3 regions of the Streptomyces sp. NPDC058145 genome follow, and region 2 is predicted to be linked to each of the others. Evidence: riboswitches for the same ligand, from Rfam matches in the RefSeq annotation. Region 2 holds a riboswitch; each other region holds the start of a gene.
What was found. Region 2 has a riboswitch for cyclic di-AMP ahead of ACFVVO_RS18465 (peptidoglycan DD-metalloendopeptidase family protein). Riboswitches for the same ligand answer to the same signal wherever they lie in the genome.

Region 1: another riboswitch for cyclic di-AMP. It lies ahead of ACFVVO_RS06350 (M23 family metallopeptidase); the one in region 2 lies ahead of ACFVVO_RS18465 (peptidoglycan DD-metalloendopeptidase family protein).
Region 3: another riboswitch for cyclic di-AMP. It lies ahead of ACFVVO_RS01645 (C40 family peptidase); the one in region 2 lies ahead of ACFVVO_RS18465 (peptidoglycan DD-metalloendopeptidase family protein).

What each region holds. Positions count from the first base shown of each region.
Region 1 covers NZ_JBHVUH010000002.1:551,096-558,253, reverse strand. The annotation lists gene ACFVVO_RS06365 (DNA topoisomerase (ATP-hydrolyzing) subunit A) at 1-1,869, opposite strand, end outside; gene ACFVVO_RS06360 (M16 family metallopeptidase) at 2,152-3,546, shown strand; gene ACFVVO_RS06355 (M16 family metallopeptidase) at 3,543-4,931, shown strand; cyclic di-AMP (ydaO/yuaA leader) riboswitch at 5,177-5,340, shown strand; gene ACFVVO_RS06350 (M23 family metallopeptidase) at 5,353-6,108, shown strand; gene ACFVVO_RS06345 (GntR family transcriptional regulator) at 6,309-7,004, shown strand.
Region 2 covers NZ_JBHVUH010000007.1:350,580-357,737, forward strand. The annotation lists gene ACFVVO_RS18460 (SGNH/GDSL hydrolase family protein) at 1-590, opposite strand, end outside; gene ACFVVO_RS18465 (peptidoglycan DD-metalloendopeptidase family protein) at 845-1,810, opposite strand; cyclic di-AMP (ydaO/yuaA leader) riboswitch at 1,815-1,976, opposite strand; gene ACFVVO_RS18470 (alpha-galactosidase) at 2,285-4,381, opposite strand; gene ACFVVO_RS18475 (tyrosine-protein phosphatase) at 4,554-5,351, shown strand; gene ACFVVO_RS18480 (DUF6126 family protein) at 5,358-5,480, opposite strand; gene ACFVVO_RS18485 (helix-turn-helix domain-containing protein) at 5,477-6,100, opposite strand; gene ACFVVO_RS18490 (aspartate aminotransferase family protein) at 6,175-7,158, opposite strand, start outside.
Region 3 covers NZ_JBHVUH010000001.1:326,748-333,905, reverse strand. The annotation lists gene pcrA (DNA helicase PcrA) at 1-1,419, opposite strand, end outside; cyclic di-AMP (ydaO/yuaA leader) riboswitch at 1,703-1,874, shown strand; gene ACFVVO_RS01645 (C40 family peptidase) at 1,882-2,976, shown strand; gene ACFVVO_RS01640 (tellurite resistance/C4-dicarboxylate transporter family protein) at 3,049-4,023, shown strand; gene ACFVVO_RS01635 (hypothetical protein) at 4,027-4,380, opposite strand; gene ACFVVO_RS01630 (NlpC/P60 family protein) at 4,807-5,871, shown strand; gene ACFVVO_RS01625 (LuxR C-terminal-related transcriptional regulator) at 5,886-6,617, opposite strand; gene ACFVVO_RS01620 (PspC domain-containing protein) at 6,614-7,158, opposite strand, start outside.

The sequences.
Region 1 (7,158 bases), on a different contig from region 2:
CAGGCCGGGGGACGACTCGTCCAGCGTGGCCAGGCAGACCACCGTCTCGTCGTCCTCCAGGGACACGAACTCGGCCAGCGGCGCTCCTCCGGACAGGTTCGCCGTCGCCGCTTCGGGCAGCTGCGGAAGGTCGACGACGTTGATCCGCAGCAGCCGGCCCGCCGAGGTCACCGCACCGATCTCGCCGCGCGCGGTGGTCGGGACCGCCGAGAGGATCACGTCGTGCTTCACGCGCCTCGCGCCGGCCGCATCCGCGAACGGCTCGTCGGTCGCCGTACGGGCCAGCAGTCCCGTCGAGGACAGCAGCACCCGGCACGGGTCGTCGGCGACCTGGAGCGGCACGGCGGCCACCGGCGCGCCCCCGGACTCCAGCAGGACCGTACGCCGGTCGGTGCCGAACTTCTTGGACACGGCGGCCAGTTCGGCCGAGACCAGCTTGCGCAGCTCCGCGTCCGACTCCAGGATCCGGGTCAGCTCCTCGATCTCCGCGATGAGCTTGTCCTTCTCCGCCTCCAGCTCGATGCGGTCGTACTTGGTGAGCCGGCGCAGCGGCGTGTCGAGGATGTACTGCGTCTGGACGTCGCTCAGCGAGAACCGCTCCATCAGGCGCTGCTTCGCCTGCGCGGAGTTCTCGCTGGACCGGATCAGCCGGATGACCTCGTCGATGTCCACCAGCGCGGTGAGCAGACCCTCGACCAGGTGCAGCCGGTCGCGCCTCTTGCTGCGGCGGAACTCGCTGCGGCGCCGGACCACCTCGAAGCGGTGGTCGAGGTAGACCTCCAGCAGTTCCTTCAGGCCCAGCGTGAGCGGCTGGCCGTCGACCAGGGCGACGTTGTTGATGCCGAAGGACTCCTCCATCGGCGTCAGCTTGTAGAGCTGCTCCAGGATCGCCTCCGGCACGAAGCCGTTCTTGATCTCGATGACCAGGCGCAGCCCGTGCTCACGGTCGGTGAGGTCCTTGACGTCGGCGATGCCCTGGACCTTCTTGGAGTTGACCAGGTCCTTGATCTTGGCGATCACCTTCTCCGGGCCGACCGCGAAGGGCAGCTCGGTGACGACCAGGCCCTTGCGGCGGGCGGTCACGGTCTCGACGGTGACCGTCGCCCGGATCTTGAACGTGCCGCGTCCCGTCGCGTACGCGTCCCGGATGCCGTCCAGGCCGACGACCCGGCCGCCGGTGGGCAGGTCGGGGCCCGGGACGTGCTTCATGAGCGCGTCCAGGTCCGCGTTCGGGTGCCTGATCAGATGGCGGGCCGCCGCCACGACCTCGCGCAGGTTGTGCGGCGGCATGTTCGTCGCCATACCGACCGCGATGCCCGAGGAGCCGTTGACCAGCAGGTTCGGGAAGGCGGCGGGCAGCGCCACCGGCTCCTGCTCCTGGCCGTCGTAGTTGGGCGCGAAGTCGACCGTGTCCTCGTCGATCGACTCCGTCATCAGGCTCGTCGCCTCGGTCATCCGGCACTCGGTGTACCGCATGGCGGCCGGCGGGTCGTCGTTGCCCAGCGAGCCGAAGTTGCCGTGGCCGTCGACCAGCGGGACGCGCATCGAGAACGGCTGCGCCATGCGCACCAGGGCGTCGTAGATCGACGAGTCGCCGTGCGGGTGCAGCTTGCCCATGACCTCGCCGACGACGCGGGCGCACTTCACGTAGCTCCGGTCGGGGCGCAGGCCCATCTCGTTCATCTGGTAGACGATCCGGCGGTGCACGGGCTTGAGTCCGTCACGGGCGTCCGGCAGGGCGCGCGAATAGATGACCGAGTACGCGTACTCGAGGTAGGAGCCACGCATCTCGTCAACGACGTCGATGTCGAGGATCCTCTCCTCGTACGAATCGTCGGGCGGCGGGGTCTTCGTGCTGCGGCGGGCCATCGCTGCCGGCTCCTCCAGATTTCTGTTCGCTCGGGGTTGACGGATCTGACGCGGACCATTGTGGACCGCGGCACTGACAACCCGGGCCGCGACCCGGTCCCCCGCGGTCCGGCCCGGTGCCGGGAAGCCCTCCCACGGCACGCGGGACGCAGGCTACGCGATCCGCTGTGGGCGTACGTCCGGCGGGAACTTCGCCGAGGCTCCGCCCGCTTGCATACAGTGGCAGGACCGGCAGGAAAACCGCGGTTTCCATCAACCGCCTCCGCTCGCGAAGGGACGTACATGCCCATGGGTCACACGACCACAGCCGAGGCAGGCTCCGGGGGCCTGACAGCGACCGAGCACCGCCTGGCCAACGGTCTGCGCGTGGTGCTCTCCGAGGACCACCTGACCCCGGTGGCGGCGGTCTGCTTGTGGTACGACGTCGGCTCCCGCCACGAAGTCAAGGGACGTACCGGCCTTGCTCACCTTTTCGAGCACCTGATGTTCCAGGGCTCCGGGCAGGTCACGGGCAACGGCCACTTCGAGCTGGTGCAGGGCGCCGGCGGCTCGCTGAACGGCACCACCAGCTTCGAGCGCACCAACTACTTCGAGACCATGCCCGCCCACCAGCTGGAGCTCGCCCTCTGGCTCGAGGCCGACCGCATGGGCTCACTGCTGGCCGCCCTGGACGAGGAGTCCATGGAGAACCAGCGGGACGTCGTCAAGAACGAGCGCCGCCAGCGCTACGACAACGTTCCCTACGGCACCGCCTTCGAGAAGCTGACCGCCCTGGTCTACCCGGAGGGCCACCCCTACCACCACACGCCGATCGGCTCGATGGCCGACCTGGACGCGGCCACCCTGGAGGACGCACGCCAGTTCTTCCGGACGTACTACGCGCCCAACAACGCGGTGCTGTCCGTGGTCGGCGACATCGACCCGAAGCAGACCCTCGCCTGGATCGAGAAGTACTTCGGCTCGATCCCCGGCCACGACGGCAAGCCCGCGCCCCGCGACGGCTCGCTGCCGGAGGTCATCGGCGGCCAGCTGCGCGAGGTCGTCGAGGAGGAGGTTCCGGCGCGCGCCCTGATGGCCGCCTACCGGCTCCCGCACGACGGCACGCGCGACGCGGACGCGGCGGACCTGGCCCTGACCGTCCTCGGCGGCGGCGAGTCCTCCCGCCTGTACAACCGGCTGGTGCGCCGCGACCGTACGGCCGTCGCGGCCGGCTTCGGTCTGCTGCGGCTGGCCGGCGCGCCCTCGCTCGGCTGGCTGGACGTGAAGACCTCCGGTGACGTCGAGGTGCCGGTGATCGAGGCCGCGATCGACGAGGAGCTGACCCGGTTCGCCGAGGAGGGCCCCACGCCCGAGGAGATGGAGCGCGCCCAGGCCCAGTTGGAGCGCGAGTGGCTGGACCGGCTCGGCACGGTCGCCGGCCGCGCCGACGAACTGTGCCGGTTCGCCGTCCTGTTCGGCGACCCGCAGCTCGCCCTGACGGCCGTCGAGCGCGTTCTGGAGGTGACCCCCGAGCGGGTCCAGGAGGTGGCCAAGGCCCGCCTGCGCCCGGACAACCGCGCGGTCCTCGTGTACGAGCCCAAGTCCCCGGAGACCGTCCAGGACGCCGACGTCCCGGAGGACCCGGAGGCCGAGGCGACCGTGGAGGGTCGACACGACAACGAGGAGACGGCCAAGTGAGCGAGCTCGCCCCGATGGACTTCCACCCCCAGCCGCAGCCGGGCGAGGCCAGGCCCTGGGCGTTCCCGGCCCCCGAGCGCGGCACGCTGGACAACGGCCTGACCGTGCTGCGCTGCCACCGCCCCGGCCAGCAGGTCGTCGCCGTGGAGGTGCTGCTCGACGCGCCCCTGGACGCCGAGCCGTCCGGCCTGGACGGCGTCGCCACGATCATGGCGCGGTCCTTCTCCGAGGGCACCGACAAGCACTCGGCCGAGGAGTACGCCGCCGAGCTGGAGCGGGCCGGCGCCACGCTCGACGCGCACGCCGACCACCCCGGCGTCCGGCTCAGCCTCGAGGTGCCGGCCTCCCGCCTGGCCAAGGGCCTCGGCCTGCTCGCCGACGCCCTGCGCGCCCCCGCCTTCGCGGAGAGCGAGACCGAGCGGCTGGTGCGCAACCGGCTGGACGAGATCCCGCACGAGCTGGCCAACCCCTCCCGCCGCGCCGCCAAGGAGCTCTCCAAGGAGCTGTTCCCGGCCACCGTGCGCATGTCGCGTCCGCGTCAGGGCACCGAGGAGACGGTCGAGAAGATCGACGCGGCCGCGGTCCGCGCCTTCTACGACCGCCATGTGCGTCCCGCCACGGCGACCGCGGTCGTGGTCGGCGACCTCACCGGCACCGACCTGGACGCCCTGCTCGCCGACACCCTGGGCGCCTGGTCCGGCACCCCCGCCGAGCCGCGCCCGGTGCCGCCGGTGACCGCCGACGACACCGGCCGTGTCGTCATCGTCGACCGGCCCGGCGCCGTCCAGACGCAGCTGCTCATCGGCCGGATCGGCCCCGACCGGCACGACCGCGTGTGGCCCGCCCAGGTGCTCGGCACCTACTGCCTCGGCGGCACGCTCACCTCCCGCCTGGACCGCGTCCTGCGCGAGGAGAAGGGCTACACCTACGGCGTGCGCGCCTTCGGGCAGGTCCTGCGGTCCGCCCCGGACGGCACCGGCGCCGCGATGCTCGCCATCAGCGGTTCCGTGGACACCCCGAACACCGGCCCGGCGCTCGACGACCTGTACAAGGTGCTGCGCACCCTCGCGGCCGAGGGCCTGACGGACGCCGAGCGGGACGTCGCCGTGCAGAACCTGGTCGGGGTGGCGCCGCTGAAGTACGAGACCGCGGCGGCCGTCGCGAGCACCCTGGCCGACCAGGTCGAGCAGCACCTGCCCGACGACTTCCAGGCGACGCTGTATCAGCAGCTCGCGGCCACCGGCACCGTGGAGGCCACCGCGGCGGTCGTCAGCGCCTTCCCGGTGAACGGCCTGGTGACCGTCCTCGTCGGTGACGCCGCGCAGATCAAGGAGCCCGTGGAGGCGCTCGGCATCGGCGAAGTCACCGTCGTCGCCGCCGAGTAACGGCCGGACGGCGTCACGCGCGCGTGGGGACCTCGCGGCCGACGGGCCGTCAGGTCCCCGTCGCGTGCGCGGTCCTTCCTGAAACGGGTGAGCCGCCCTTGTTCAGATGTCCGAATTGAGGCGGAGGTTGCCTGTCTGCCCTGTGGGATGCGCTACAAAAGCCCGGATCCGTTTGGGCGGCGAAGACCGGGCCGCTTAGCTTCTTCCGGGCTGTCCGTCAGGCAGTGCGCCGCGCCCGCGGCACCGGACAGCCATCGCCGAGTCCCCGTACGGCGCGAGCCAGGGGAGCCGGGGACCCATCGCAGTCCCTGGGGTGAATCGGACGCCCGCGCGCGAGCGAGGGGGTCCGTAGGAGACCTTCCTGCTCCGAACCCGTCAGCTAACCCGGTAGGCGAGAGGGAAGGAAAGGACCAGCCACTTCATGGCGTTCATGTGCGCCTCCGGGAAGCACCGCAAGCCCGGCCGCGTCAAGCGCACCACCGCCCAGGCGGCGGGTGTCGCAGCCCTCACCACCACCGGTGTCATCGGCACCCTCGCGGCCTCCCCGGCGCTCGCCGCCGAGAAGCCCGTCGAGCAGACCGGCCTCACGCCGGTGATCAGTGTGAGCGACGAGGTCGCCGAGCAGATCGACGAGCAGGCCGCCGCCCAGACCCAGGCCGCCGAGCGCAAGGCGGCCGAGGAGGCCGCTGCCAAGGCGGCCGCCGCCGAGGCGAAGAAGGAACGCGAGGCCGCGGCGCGCGCCGCCCGCGAGGCCGAGCGCAGGCGTCTGAACGCCTTCGTCGCCCCGATCGTGCACTCGTACGTCTCCACGGCCTACCAGGCCAGCAGCTCCCTGTGGTCGTCCGGCTCGCACACGGGCATCGACTTCCACGCCGCCAGCGGCACCTCCGTGCACGCGGTCGGCGCCGGCACCGTCGTCTCCACCGGCTGGGGCGGGGCGTACGGCAACGAGATCGTGATCCGGATGGCCGACGGCATGTACACCCAGTACGGCCACCTGTCGTCCATCGGCGTCACGGTGGGCCAGAAGGTCGTTCCGGGCCAGCAGATCGGCCTGTCCGGCGCGACCGGCAACGTCACCGGCCCGCACCTCCACTTCGAGGCCCGGACGACCCCCGAGTACGGCTCGGACGTCGACCCCATCGCCTACCTCCGCAAGCACGGCGTGCACGTCTGACATCTCCCGCACGGACACCCGAAAGCCCCGGCTCACCCAGCCGGGGCTTTCGCCGTTTCCAGCGATGGCCGCCGGACCGGTTGGCCAAAAAATATGCATGGATTCCGGGCCGCCGTCGGAAATTCCGCTCCTTTGGAATAGAGTCACGGATCAACACGTCCATCGTCGGCGTTTCACGGGGATTAAGGCGGAGGTCGGTCATGCGTATTCCGGCGCACTCGGTGTGCACGGCGATCCGGGACGACATCGTCGCAGGTGTCCATGGGCGCGGCGGCCGGCTCACCGAGGAAGTCCTGGCCCGCCGCTACGGCGTCTCGCGCGTCCCCGTTCGTGAGGCCCTGCGCACCCTGGAGGCGGAGGGCTTCGTGGTGACCCGGCGGCACGCGGGCGCGTGCGTGGCCGAGCCGACCGAGCAGGAGGCCGCCGACCTGCTGGAGATGCGCATGCTCCTGGAGCCGCTCGGCGCCTCCCGGGCCGCCCAGCGGCGCACCGAGGCCCACCTGAAGGTGCTGCGCGGCCTGGTCAGGCTGGGGCAGGAGCGGGCCAGACGGGGCAACAGCGAGGATCTGCGCGCGCTGGGGGGCTGGTTCCACGAGACGCTCGCCCAGGCCTCGGGCAGTCCCTCGCTGACGTCGATGCTGACCCAACTCCGGCACAAGATCGCCTGGATGTACGCGGTGGCGGCCCCGTCGAGCCCGGTGGACTCCTGGGCCGAGCACGGCGCGATCGTGGACGCGGTGGCGCGCGGCGACGGCGAACGCGCGCGTGCGCTCACGGCGCTGCACACCGAGCGGGCGACGGTCGCGCACCGATGGCGCTTTTCCGGCGGCGAGGGCCGCCCGGACCGCGTGAGGACTTCGCAACATGCTGTAAACATGTCGAGCCCGCGGCATTAACACGGGCACCGTATACAAAGAGGAGGGAATTCGATGGCGGGTATTTCCGCTGCCCGGATTTCCCGCGTTCCTCAATTGCCGGTGAAATGGCGGAGCCGTGGCGCCCGGGCCCGGGGGGGCCGGGCCCCCCGGGTAACGGGCCATATGGGGCGCG
Region 2 (7,158 bases):
TCGGCCGGGATCTCGAGGCCGAGCGCCTGACCGGCGCGCAGCGCCACGCGCGTGTGCCCCTCGGGCGAGAGGTGCAGCCGGTCGTTGTCCCAGGCCCTGCGGTCCTGGACGGACCTCAGGGACCACAGGTCGAGCACGGGGCAGCCGTACCGGTCGGCGATGGCGCGGACGTGCCCGTTGTAGGTGGCGATCTTGCCGCGCAGGTGCTTGAGCACCGGCACGCCCCGGGTGTCGAAGCCGGTCGTCACCATCACCGTGCCAGCGGCCGCCGCGAGGGGGGCGATGGCCCGCTCGAAGCGCTCGGCCACCTCGTCGGGGTCGGTGCCGGGCCGGATGATGTCGTTGCCGCCCGCACAGAAGGAGACGAGGTCCGGGGCCAGTTCGACGGCCTTCGGGAGCTGATGCTCGATGATCTGGTCGAGCAGCTTCCCGCGGACCGCGAGGTTGGTGTACTTGAAGTCGCCCTCGGGCCGCCGGTCGGCGAGCAGGACCGCGAACCGGTCGGCCCAGCCCACGAACGCCCCGTCGGGCCCGGGGTCGCCGACGCCCTCGGTGAAGCTGTCCCCCACCGCCACGTACGACCCGATCACTGATGTGTTGTCACTCTTCGAATCGTCTGCCACGTCGGACCATGATTCACCTTCGGATGTGGCCTACGCGACCGTAGGCCGGGGTTGACGAGCGGTGAGATGAGACACCCTTAAAGAATTTGCCAACCCAGGAATACGGCCGGTACGGGGACCGTCCGGACACACCGAAGGCCGGACCCGGGGATCGGGGGTCCGGCCTTCGGAGGCGTGTCAGGCAGGTGGTCGTGAGGAGCGCGTCCCTCGGCGCCGGTGGCTCAGAGGGCGACGCCGTGCGAGCGGAGGTAGGCGACCGGGTCCACGTCCGAGCCGTAGTCGGGCGTGGTGCGGATCTCGAAGTGCAGGTGCGGGCCGGTCACGTTGCCGGTCGCGCCGGACAGGCCGACCTGCTGGCCGGCCGTCACCGTCTGACCGGCCGTCACCGAGAGCTGGGAGAGGTGGGCGTACTGGGCGTAGTAGCCGTCGTTCAGCTTGATGACGACCTGGTTGCCGTACGCGCCGCCCCAGCCGGCGGAGACGACGGTGCCGGCCCCGACGGCCTTGAGGGAGGTGCCGGTGGGGACGACGAAGTCGACGCCGGTGTGGTAGCCGCTGGACCACATGCTGCCCGCCACGTGGTAGGCGGTGCCGACGGTGGGGGCGGCGACCGGGAGGGTGTAGCCGGTGGCGGGGGCCGCCTGGGCGGCCTGGGTGGCGGGGGCCGCCTGGGTGGCCTGGGTGGCCCGGGCCACCGGAGACGCCTGGGTGGCCGGGGCGGTCTTCGCCGGGGCCGCCGCCCGGGCGTCCGAAGGCTGCGCGGACCGCGAGGCCCGCGAGGGAGTGGGGGACTCGGCGCGGGTCGGCGCGGCGGCCTTCTTGCCGAGCGACAGCTTCAGACCCGGGTGGATCAGCGCCGGATTCTCGCCGACGGCCTGCCGGTTGTCCGCGTAGAGCCGGTGCCAGCCACCGCTCACGTGCTGCTGGCCGGCGATCTTCGCGAGGCAGTCGCCGGACTTCACCGTGTAGGTGCGGACGCCGGAGGCCTTCTGCGCGGCGGCCTTCCCGGCCGCCGCCCTCTCCACGGACTGCACGGCCTTTCCGGAGACAGGCTGCGCGGTGGCGGCGTGCGCTCCGGTGGCACCCAGCAGGGGCAGGGCCAGTGCGGCGCCCCCGGTTCCGGCGACGGCGATGGAACGGGTGAAACGCTGAGACTTGGGACGGCGGTGCTTACCCTTCGCGGGCATGACGCATTCCTCTCCGGCGCCTGCGAGGTGAGCTGTCGGGTTCGGGCTGGAGCTGCCCGGCCGCACGGTGCGTGCGCGGCTGCACCCCGAGCCTGTCGCGGAGACCGGGATAGGCAGTCGTACCTGGTGGGTCCCCCGCTCCTGCCGTACACGGGTCATGTGTGTGGGGCTCCGGGCGGCGGCAGGATTCGGCGTTCCGTCCGGATTGGTGGCGAACGTAAGCGAGCGGGACGCAAGGAAACAAGCGGCCGATTCCCGGCGTTCACGTGCCAGAAGATCGAAATGGGAAATCCACGGTCACCGTGCGTGAATTCCCACCCGCGCCGTCAATTCAATTTCCCGCCCCCGTTCGGGAATTAGGTGGACATGACGAACAGCGGACGGTCACGATTATGACGCTCCTCACGCACCACTCCCCCAGGCACCTTTACTCCGCGTCGAGTTGGAATGAAAGTGCTAATTGGGACAGAAGGATCAGATACGACACAGGCGGAGAATTGCCGCATCCAGGTCGCCGCACAGCCCGGTCGGCAGTCCGTGGTGCAGTAGAACGGCACCCCGGTGCACTTCGCCCGTTTCACGGCATTCGTACGATGCTGTCGGGTCGAGTCCGCGCAGCCGTACGCGCGGTACCGGCTCTCCGTAGCTCTGCGTCCGGAGGCAGGCCAGGACCACCGTCTCCGCCCCGAGTACGTACTGGACGGCGCTCAGGCCGCCCGTCGGAGGCCGCAGGCGGTACAGCTCGCCGCGCTGGACGAGCGGTCTGATCTCCTTGTAGAGGGCCACCCACTCCCGGGCCTCGGCAAGCTCCTCCTCGGTCCACTCGGTGAGGTCGCCACCGACCCCGAGCACGCCCGCCATGGCGCTGACGAACCGGAAGCGCAGCGAGCTTGCCCTGCCGTTGAGCTGGGTGTTCGGGCTGTCGGTGACCCAGGCGGCCATCACGCGCGCGGGATGGATCTGGCTGAAGCCGTGCTGGATGGCGAGCCGGTCGAGCGGGTCGGTGTTGTCGGAGGTCCACACCTGGTCGGTGCGGCTCAGCACCCCGAGGTCGATCCGGCCGCCGCCGCCCGAGCAGGACTCGAAGGCGACCCGGGGGTGGGCGGCGCGCAGCCGGTCGAGCAGGGCGTACAGGGCGCGGACGTGGTCGACCCACAGGCGCTGCGGATACGGCTCACCCGGCCAGCCCGCGTCGGTGAAGCAGCGGTTGAAGTCCCACTTCACGTAGTCGATCGGGGCACCGGACAGCAGGGTGTCCAGCCGCTCCCACAGATACTCCTGGACGTCCTCCCGGGCGAGATTGAGAACGAGCTGGTTGCGCAGTTCCGTCCGCCTGCGGCCAGGCTGGTACTGCACCCAGTCGGGGTGGGCGCGGTACAGGTCGCTGTCCGGGTTGACCATCTCGGGCTCGACCCAGATACCGAACCGCATGCCGAGGCCGCGCACCTGGTCCGCCAGGGGCTTCAGGCCGTGCGGGAACCGGTCGGGGTTGGGGGTCCAGTCGCCGAGTCCGGCCCGGTCGCTGGTGCGGGCGCCGAACCAGCCGTCGTCGACGACGAACAGCTCGACGCCGATGCCGGCCGCCCGCCGGGCGAGCGCCGCCTGCTGCTCCTCGGAGATGTCGAAGAACGTCGCCTCCCAGGAGTTGAACAGCACCGGCCGGTCCCGCTCGGCGTCCGGGATCACATGCGCGCGCTGGTAGGCGTGCCAGGTCCGGCTGGCCCCGCCGAAGCCGCCGTCGCTCCACAGACCCGCGAAGACGGGGGTGGTGTACGACTCCCCCGGCCCCAGGAGCAGCAGGCCCGAGTCGTCGTGGCCGGCCCCGCCGGTGATCTGCACGCGCGCGTCCGGGAGTTGGGCGACGGCGATCCGCCACGAGCCGGACCAGCCGAGCGCGCAGCCGTAGACCTCGCCGCGTTCCTCGGTGGCGTCGGTGTCGAGGGCGACCCAGGGCAGGTACTGGTGGCCGGTGTGGCCGCGGCGGCTGCCGATGACCTTCTCGCCGTGGGTGAGCGGCGCACGGGTGAGCAGGGACTCGGCGGCCCAGCGGCCGTGCAGCTGGGACAGTTGCCAGCCGTCGCGGTCGGGCAGCGTCCAGGTGGCGGCGTCGGCGCGCAGCAGCTCCACGCGCCCGCGCCCGCCGTTCTCCAGGGTGACCCGGCGCTCCACGACGTCGCCGCGCATCCGGTAGTGCAGGGTGATCGCCAGTCCGTCGTCGTCGAAGCGCAGCCGCAGCTCCGCGCCGTCGGGGCCGCCTTCGGTGCCGGCTCCCAGTTCGTACGACACGAAGCGCCATTCGGTGCCGCGCCGCTCGTCGGTGCGCACGCAGAGGGCGGGACGGACGAAGCGGGGGCCGCCCTCGACGGGGTACTCCTCGCGGCCGTCGAGCGGGGACTCGAAGGGCCGGTAGGCGGGCAGTGGGCTCCGGGCCAGGGCCTCGGCGTCGGCGAGCGCGATGCGGGGCCCCCAGTGGAGGTGGAGCAGTTCGTGCGCCTCGCTCAGGTGCAGGGCGTAGCTGCTGGTGGGCCCCGACAGGAGCCAGGTGCGTCCGTTCTCGGCGATGTCCACCATCGAGACCTCACAGGTGTCAACAGATCCGCGCAGGTGCGCACATCATCGGGGCCGGTGCGCTCCGGTGGCAACGCCTGTGGACAACTCGTTGCCCGAGGTGATCGATGTCGTATCGTCGACGGAGCGCCCGCCGGCGAGCCGAGCCGACGGGGTCCGACCGGGAGGAGCCCCCGTGACGCAGCAGGTCCCGTCGACCGAGCCCGAGCTGGCCGGAGTGCGCAATTTCCGTGACGTGGGCGGACTGCCGACCGTGGACGGCCGGCGGGTGCGCCCGGGGGTGCTGTTCCGCAGCGGCCACCTCGCGCACGCGACGGAGAAGGACGCGGCCTTCCTCGGCTCCCTGGGCCTGCACACGGTGTTCGACTTCCGCAACGCGGCCGACCAGAAGCTGGAGGGCCCGGACGTCGATCTGCCGGGCGTGCGGAACGTGAACCTGCCGTTGAGCGACCCGGCGGACGGCGCCGAGTTCTGGAAGATGGTCCGCAACGGCGACCTCGACCAGCTGCGCGACATCCTCGCGGACGGCAAGGCCGCCGCCCGGATGGTCACCTCGTACCGGACGATCGTCACCGAGCGCACCGCCGAGCACTCCCGGGTGCTGCACTCGCTGGCCGAGGACAGCGTCCCCGCGCTGATGCACTGCGCCGCGGGCAAGGACCGGGCGGGCATCTCCATAGCGGTGACCCTGCTCGCCGTGGGCGTGGAGCGCGACGCGATCGTCGCCGACTACCTGGAGTCCAACGCCAAGCACCGCCGCTACAAGGTGCGCCGCAACGGCAGCCCCGACACCGCGTACACCCCCGAGGTGATGGAGCTGCTCAGCCCGCTCTTCGACGCGCGCGCGGAGTACCTGCAGGCGGCGTTCGGGAGCATCGAGGCGACGTGGGGCGGGGTCGAGGCCTACCTCGAGCAGGGCCTCGGGGTCACCTCGCGGACCCGTGAGCGGCTGCGGGAGCGCCTGGTCGACTGACGCCCGTCAGCTCTTGGCGCCCACCGCGAAGAGCAGGTAGAGGAACGCGGCGAACAGGTGGCCCACGGCGATGTAGATGATCAGCCGGATCCAGAGGGAGCGGGGGAACTTCTCCTCGAAGTCGCTCATGGCAGCTCTCCAGTCAGGGGGCCCAGGCACAGCGCGGCCGTGGGGCTCTGCAACAGGGTGTGGACGAACAGCAGCTCCACGCCGTCCCGGTCCTCGGCGGCCAGGCGGTGCGGGGTGAGGGAGTCGAAGTGCGCGCTGTCGCCGGGGGCGAGCAGGTGCGTGGTGTCACCGAGGCGCAGCCGGAGACGTCCCTTCAGGACGTGCAGCCACTCCTCGCCGGGATGGACGCGCACGATGTCGCCCTGGGCGCCGTACGGCACCCGGACGCGCAGCGCCTGCATGCCCCGTCCGGACGCGCCGGCCTGGAAGTAGGTCCAGCCGCCCGCGTGGGTGGGCTCCATGTCGGCGGCGCGCACGATGGCGTCCCGGTCGGCGACCCGCTCGCCCAGCAGTTCGGAGACGGTCGTACCGTAGGTACGGGCGAGCGCGAGCAGCATCGGCAGCGAGGGCTGGCGCCCGCCGGTCTCCAGCCGGGAGAGGTGGGCGGGCGAGAGCCCGGCGGAGCGGGCCGCGGCCTCCAGGGTGAGACCGGCGCGCCGGCGCAGGGCACGGAGCTGCGGCGCCACGGCGGGCAGGTCGCCGCCCTCGCCCGCCGGTGGCGAGGCTTCTGAGGCGTTCATGCCTCCATTGAGCCGCAGGTTTGCCTCTGCGGCAAATTTATTGCCTCAGAGGCAAATCTGCCCGGTCGGCGGCCTCAGCGGTTGCCCACCGCCTGCTTGATCAGCGTCTTCCCGAAGTCCCACATCAGTCCGCCGCCGTTGTGCGCGTCGTCCATGACGGCGGTGAAGGCGGCGACGAACCGGTCCACGTCGGCCTCGTCGATGATCAGCGGCGGGATGAGCTTGATCACCTCCAGGTGGTCGCCGGAGACCTGCGTGAGGATGTGGTGGCGCTGCAGCAGCGGGACGACGACCATCTGCGCGAACAGGCCCTTGCGGGCGGCCTGCAGCATGGTCCAGCGGCCGCGCAGCTTCAGCGAGGAGGGCCGCCCGAACTCGATGCCGATCATCAGGCCCCGGCCGCGCACGTCCGCGAGCAGCTCGTACCGGTCGATCAGCGCGCTGAGCCGCGACTTGAGCAGCTCGCCGGTGGCGCGCACCCCGGCGACGATCTGCTCGTTCTCCATGACCGAGAGCACGGCGAGCCCGGCAGCCATGGCCTGGGCGTTGGAGCCGAAGCTGGCCGAGTGGACCAGGACGCGGTCCATGGACGAGTACACCTTCCTGAAGATCCACTCCTTGCCCAGGGTGGCGCCGACCGGTACATAGCCGCCGGACAGCGCCTTGGCCACGCACACCAGGTCCGGCTCCACGCCCTCCTCGTGCTGGTAGGCGTAGAAGTCGCCGGTGCGGCCGAGGCCGGTCTGCACCTCGTCGGCGATCAGCAGCGCCTTGTGCCGGTGCAGCAGTTCCTGGGCGGCGCGCAGATAGCCGGGCGGTGCCTCGTGCACGCCCTTGCCCTGGATGGGCTCGACGATCAGGGCGGCCACGTCGCCCTTCTTCAGCTCCCTGGCGAGGGCGTCGAGGTCGCCGAGGGGTACGGCGGTGTCGGGCAGCAGCGGGGCGAAGCCGTCACGGAAGCCGGCCTCGCCGTTGACCGACAGGGAGCCGGTGGTCAGGCCGTGGAAAGCGTGGTCGCAGTACAGGACGCGGGGTCTTCCGGTGGCGTACCGGGCGAA
Region 3 (7,158 bases), on a different contig from region 2:
GGCGAGGACGTCCCGGACCTCCTTGCGCTCGTAGAAGCGGACGCCGCCGACGACCTTGTAGGGCAGGCCGACGCGGATGAAGACCTCTTCGAAGACACGGGACTGGGCGTTGGTGCGGTAGAAGACGGCGACGTCCCCGGCCTTCGCCTCGCCCGCGTCGGTGAGGCGGTCTATCTCGTCGGCGACGAACTGGGCCTCGTCGTGCTCGGTATCGGCGACGTAGCCGGTGATCCGCGCGCCCTGGCCGGCGTTGGTCCACAGGTTCTTCGGGCGGCGGGACTCGTTGCGCTCGATGACCGCGTTGGCGGCGGACAGGATGGTCTGCGTGGAGCGGTAGTTCTGCTCCAGCAGGATCGTCGTCGCGTTCGGGTAGTCCTCCTCGAACTGGAGGATGTTGCGGATCGTCGCGCCCCGGAAGGCGTAGATCGACTGGTCCGCGTCGCCCACCACGCAGAGTTCGGCGGGCGGCAGGTCCAACTCGCCGGGGGGTACGTCCTCGTCGTGCTGCCCGGTGCCCACCAGTTCCCGTACCAGAGCGTACTGGGCGTGGTTGGTGTCCTGGTACTCGTCGACCATGACGTGCCGGAAGCGGCGGCGGTAGTGCTCGGCGACGTCCGGGAAGGCGCGCAGCAGGTTGACCGTCGTCATGATCAGGTCGTCGAAGTCCAGCGCGTTGGCCTCGCGCAGCCGTGACTGGTAGAGCGCGTAGGCCTGGGCGAGGGTCTTCTCGAATCCGTCGGTGGCCTGGGCGGCGAAGTCCTCCTCGTCGATCAGCTCGTTCTTCAGGTTGCTGATCTTGGCGCTGAAGGACTTCGGCGGGTAGCGCTTGGGGTCGAGGTCGAGGTCGCGGCAGACCAGGGCCATCAGGCGCTTGGAGTCGGCGGCGTCGTAGATCGAGAAGGACGACGTGAAGCCGAGCCTCTTGGACTCGCGCCGCAGGATGCGCACGCACGCGCTGTGGAAGGTCATCACCCACATCGCGTTGGCGCGCGGGCCGACGAGCTGCTCGACCCGCTCCTTCATCTCACCCGCGGCCTTGTTGGTGAAGGTGATCGCGAGGATCTGACCCGGGTGCACGTTCCGCGCGGCGAGCAGGTGGGCGACGCGGTGGGTGAGCACGCGGGTCTTGCCGGAACCCGCGCCGGCCACGATGAGCAGCGGCGAGCCGGCGTGGGCGACCGCGGCGCGCTGGTTGTCGTTCAGCCCCCGCATCAGCGCGTCCGGGTCGATCACGGGACGCGGGGCGCCGTCGCGGTAGTGGGCGTCCCGGTCCGGCGGCACGTCGAACTTCCCGCCGAACAGATCGTCCGGAAGGGGCTCCGGAGCGTGGTCGTCCTCGGGCGGCGGCGGGGGCTCCTCCGCGTGCCCGCGAGGGGCCTGGAGGTCCGCCAGGAAGCTGTCGTCAAAGAGGCTGCTCATCGCTCTACGAGTCTAGGGGGCCGCACCGACAACCGGTCCCGGCACCGGGAAGTCGGCGCCCGTGAGGTCCGCGACAGCACACGGCACCGGCGCGTCGGCCATCGCGCCAGGAATGCGGCCGAACCCCTCACCCTGCGAAAGCGCCTTGTCACGCCCGTATGAAACCGGCCCCGGGTCACGGAAATGTATCGGACATATGGCACAGCAACCTTCACAGGAGTCACACGAGTTGGCTAGGTTGCCGTCAGGCCGCACGACCCCTACCGGCGAACCTCGCCGGGCCGCGCGGCCTCCGCCGAGTCCGGTGCGCCCCTCGTGGCAGCCGGAGCCGGGGACCCACCGTTCCTGGGGTGAATCGGCCGACTCCCGCCCGGGACGACGCCGTAGGGCAACCCTTCCGAACCACCCGCCCGAACCCGACAGCTAACCCGGTAGGCGGCATGTTGGAAGGAGTCGCCTCCCTTGGCGTCGCACCGCAAGCCGGGTCCCCCGGGGACCCGTGGGACGGGCATCCGCACCCCCGTCCTGGCCACCGCCGCCCTCACCTCCGTGGCCGTCCTGTCCCAGACGGCCGGGGCCGCTTCGGCCTCCGCCTCCTCCGCAGGCGACGGCAGGCCGAGCGTGGAGGAGGTCGAGAAGAAGATCGATGAGCTGTACCGCAGGGCTGACCCGGAGGAGGAGCCCGCGGCCGTGCAGCGGGCTCGCGCCGAGGTCCCGCGCGCGGAGGCCGTCCGGCGCCCGGGGCTGTTCACCAAGGCCCGCGAGGGGCTGGCTCCGTTCGCCGCCGCTCCCGAGACGGCCGGCTCGCTGCTCGCGGAGTACCCGGAGGACCACTTCGCCCAGAGCCGGCTGATGAACCGGCTGGCCTCCCGGGTGAAGGGCGCGGCCGAGCGCGGGAAGGCCCCCAGGGCCCCCGAGGCGCCGGCCGCCGCGCGGTACGACGTGAGGACGGCCAAGGCGGCCGTCCAGCACAAGCTCGCCACCGCGCGCGAGCTGCTGTCCCGACTGACGGCTCCGGTCGCGGCCCCGGCTCCGGCTATGGCTGCGGTGCCGGCTCCGCATCCGGCTCCGGCTCTGGCTTCGGTCCCGGCTCCGCCCTCGGTCCTGGCTCCGCCTTCGGTCCCGGCCCGGGCTCCGGAGCGGCCGCGGTCCGCGGCGCGGCCGGTGAGCGTGCCGCCCGTCGCCCCGCTGGCCCCCGTCACCAAGGCCGAGAAGGCCATCGCCTTCGCGCGCGCCCAGATCGGCAAGCCGTACGTCTCAGGTGCCAGCGGGCCCGGTTCATACGACTGCTCCGGCCTCACCCAGGCCGCCTGGAAGGCCGCGGGTGTCACCCTGCCGCGTGCCGCGCGTGACCAGGCCGCCATGGGCACCGCGGTCCCGCTCGCCGACGCGCGCCCCGGTGACCTGGTCTTCTTCCACGAAGACAGCAGCCATGTGGGCCTGTGCACAGGCGACGGGACGATGATCCACGCCCCGCGGCCCGGTGCGTACGTGCGCGAGGAACCGGTCCACCTGGCGGGCGAGTCGGTCGTCCACCGGGTGGTGCGGCCGGCCTGACGGTGCTCTTTTCGGGCCCCGCGCGCGCGTGCCCCGCGAGCGCGGGCGCCACCGCTCCCTAGCATCGGGCGCATGCCCATGCCCGGCTTCTCTGGTCTGCGTACATGGTGGGCGGGGCGTCCGCCGGCGGCGGGGGCAGCCGTCATGGCGAGCGGCATCGTGTCGGTGGGCCTGCATCTGACCGGTCCCGAGGTGGTGTCCCTGGTCTTCCTGTGGCTGGCCTGCCTCGCCTGGGTGGCGCTCGCCGCCGACTTCGCCGTACGGCTGGTGACGCAGCGGCCGCGGTGGCTGGCCGAGGCGAAGAGCCCCGGCGCGCTCTCCGCCGTCGCCGCCACGACGGTGCTCGGCACCCGGCTCTCGCTGCTCGGCCGGCAGACCCTGGCCGGGGCCGCCCTGGCGCTGGCGGTTCTGCTGTGGCCGGTGCTGCTGCTTCTCGTCGTACGGCACTGGGGGCGGCGCATGCCGGGGGCGGTGTTCCTGTGTTGTGTGGCCACACAGGGGCTGGCGGTGCTGGCGGCCACCCTGGCCGCGGCGGAGACGACGGCGTGGCTGGCGCGCGCCGCGCTGGTGCTGTTCTGGCTGGGCCTGGTCCTCTACGGCCTGGCGCTGGCGCGCTTCGATCCGCGGCAGGTGCTGGAGGGGGCCGGGGACCACTGGATCGCGGGCGGTGCGCTCGCCATCTCGGCGCTGGCCGGGGCGAAGCTGCTGGCCGCCGACAGTGCGCGGCTGTACCTGTGGAACGACGACGACCGGGGCGTGCTGCGCAATGTCACGGTCGCGCTGCTGGTGCTGGACCTGGCCTGCTGCGTGGTCCTGCTGGCCGCCGAGGTGGCCCGGCCGCGGCTGCGCTTCGACGTGCGGCGCTGGTCGACGGTGTTCCCGCTGGGCATGACGGCGGCGTCGACCCTGTCGGTCGCGGCGGCCCTGGGCATCGAGTGGCTGCGGAGGCCGGGCCAGGTGCTGGTGTGGCTGGCGGTGGCGGTGTGGCTGGTAGTCGCGGCCGGCGCGGTGCTCGCGGCCCGCGCCGGCCTCGTCAGGGCGCGCTGAGCCTCACGTCCACAGCACGGCGATGAAGATGTTCGCCATGGTCAGCAGGCCGACGAGCCCGAAGACGCGCTTGTCCACCCTCTCCTCGTCACGCTGGACGTAGACCAGCCCGAGGATCACGATCAGCAGGGCCAGCTTCACGCCGATCTTGAAGGTGTTGACGTGGTGGCCGTCGGCCTCGTTGAGCCCGACCAGGGCCACGCCGGTGACCAGCATGGTGAACGCGCCGTGCAGCATCCCGGGGACGAACCGGGCCGTGCCCTGGCCCATCGCCTTCATCTGGGTGAGGAAACCGCCGAGCAGCGCGGCGATGCCGATGATGTGCAGGCCGACGAGGAGATGGATGAGTACGTCCATGACCCCGGAGCCTATGAGGCGGTCCTGGACGGCCGGTCACCGGGCCCGCCCCACGGCCGCTATCCCGCGCGGGGGATCTTGCATATATGCGCCGCATAGCACCACAGGGTCCCCGTGGGTCCCTCAATGCGCGCTTCGGTCACTACGCAGCGTGAAGGCGGCAGCCATGGCCCGGCAATGCGATCACGGACGGGTACAGCTCGGTCCGTCTCGGCCACTTCCGTACAGTGCGTTACCAACCTGTCACAGTCCGGCCTAGCGTCCTCCCCCAGGTGACCGGCTTCCCACCGCCGCCCGGGCCAGGGGCGGCCGCCGGCCACCTCCGCCGAGAAAGGTCCGGCGGCGGCCCGATCCCCTGTGCGGGCGGCCGCCGGACACCCCGACCGCTCGGCCGCAGAGGTCCCATGGAAGGACGTGACGGTCCAGGTGGCAGCGCACCGCAAGCCCCGACAGCGCTCGCTCGGCGGCAACACGGCCCGCACGGCCGTCACCCTCGCCCTGGCGGGCGCGGCCACCGCGACGGCCTTCGAGGGCACGGGCAACGCCGAGCCGCAGCTGACGCCGGCCCAGGTGAAGGCCAAGGTCGACAAGCTGTACCAGGAGGCGGAGAGCGCCACCGAGAAGTACAACGGGTCGAAGGAGAAGGCGGACGCGGCCCAGCGGCGGCTGAACTCGCTGCGGGACGAGGCCGCCCGCAGGCAGCAGAAGCTCAACACGGCACGTGACGCGCTCGGTTCGCTGGCGGCGGCGCAGTACCGCGACGGCACGATCGACCCCTCCTGGCAGCTGGCGCTGTCCAGCGACCCGGACCGGTACCTGGACGGGGCCGCGTTCGCGGAGCGGGCGAGCGACCGGCAGGCCGGGACGGTGGCGCGGGTGCGGGAACAGCTCCGCGAGATCGAGCAGTTGCGCGGCGCCTCCCGCGTCGAGCTGAAGTCGCTGCGGTCGCGGCAGGTGGAGGTACGACGGCACAAGCAGACCGTCACCGCGAAGCTCGGGGAGGCGCGCCGACTGCTGGCACGCCTCACTCCCCCGGAGCGGTCACGGATCACCGGCGACGGCGCCTCCGCCGGGCACGCCGCGCGCTCCGCCTCGGACACCCGGGCAGCCCTGGAGCAAGCGGGGTCCGTCGCCGCCTCCGGCTCCCGTGCGGCCACGGCCGTCGCCTACGCCTACCAGAAGCTCGGCAGCCCCTATGTGTGGGGCGCGACCGGGCCCAACGCCTTCGACTGCTCGGGGCTGGTGCAGGCCGCCTACCGCTCCGCGGGCATCTCCCTGCCCCGCACCACCTACGCCCAGATCAACGCGGGCCGACGAGTGCCCCGCTCCCAGCTCCAACCCGGCGACCTGGTCTTCTTCTACTCCGGCATCAGCCATGTCGGCATCTACATCGGCAACGGCCGGATGATCCACGCCCCGAACCCGTCGGCCCCGGTCCGGGTGGCCCCCGTCGACGAGATGCCGTTCGCGGGGGCGACACGGGTGTCGTGAGGGCGCCGCGGCGGTCAGACCAGCCGGCGTGCCGTGGCCCAGCGGGTCAGCTCGTGGCGGTTGGAGAGCTGGAGCTTGCGCAGGACCGCCGAGACATGGGACTCGACCGTCTTGACCGAGATGAAGAGCTGCTTGGCGATCTCCTTGTAGGCGTAGCCGCGCGCGATCAGGCGCAGCACCTCCCGTTCGCGCTGGGTGAGGCGGTCCATGTCCTCGTCGACCGGCGGGGCGTCGGTGGAGGCGAAGGCGTCCAGGACGAACCCGGCCAGGCGCGGCGAGAAGACGGCGTCGCCCTCCTGGACCCGGAAGACCGAGTCGACCAGATCGGTGCCGGTGATGGTCTTGGTGACGTAGCCGCGGGCGCCGCCGCGGATCACGCCGATCACGTCCTCCGCGGCGTCCGAGACGGACAGGGCGAGGAAGCGGACGGGCCGCTCGGCGTCCGCCATCAACGCGGCGCACCGACGCAGCACTTCGACGCCGCCGCCGCCCGGCAGGTGGACGTCGAGCAGGACCACCTCGGGCCGCGTCGCGGTGATGACCGAGACCGCCTGGTCGACGTCCGCGGCCTCGCCGACCACCTCGACCCCGGTCTCGGCGGTCTGACCGATCTCGGCCTGGACGCCGGTGCGGAACATACGGTGGTCGTCCACGAGCACCACGCGCACATGCCGCTTCCCGGTCGGGTCGGACCCGGCCGGCTCCGCCGCTCCCGCCGTGCCGTTCGCCTCGGTCGCGTCGCTCATGACGTCTTCTCCGCCCTCTCCATCTCCAGTTCGACCTCCGTGCCGCCGCCCGGCACCGCCCGCAGCCGGGCCTTGCCGCCATGGCGCTCCATGCGGCCGATGATCGATTCTCTGACACCCATGCGGTCGGCGGGTATCGAGTCGAGGTCGAAACCCGGGCCGCGGTCGCGGACCGACACGAACACCGTCCTCCCCTCGACCTCGGCGTACACCTGCACGGCACCGCCCTCGCCACCGTACTTGGCGGCGTTGACCATCGCCTCGCGCGCGGCCTGCATCTGCGCGCCGGTCCGTTCGTCGAGCGGGCAGTCGCCGACCACGACCACCTCGATGGGCACGCCGTGCTTGTCCTCCACCTCGGCGGCACTGCGCCGCACCGCCTCGGCGACCGTGTCGGGCTCGTCCGCCTCATCCTTGCCCGTGCCCTCGGGCTTGTACAGCCAGGTGCGCAGGTCCCGCTCCTGGGCCCGGGCCAGGCGGCGCACCTCGCCGGCGTTGTCGGCGTTGCGCTGGATCAGGGTGAGGGTGTGCAGCACGGAGT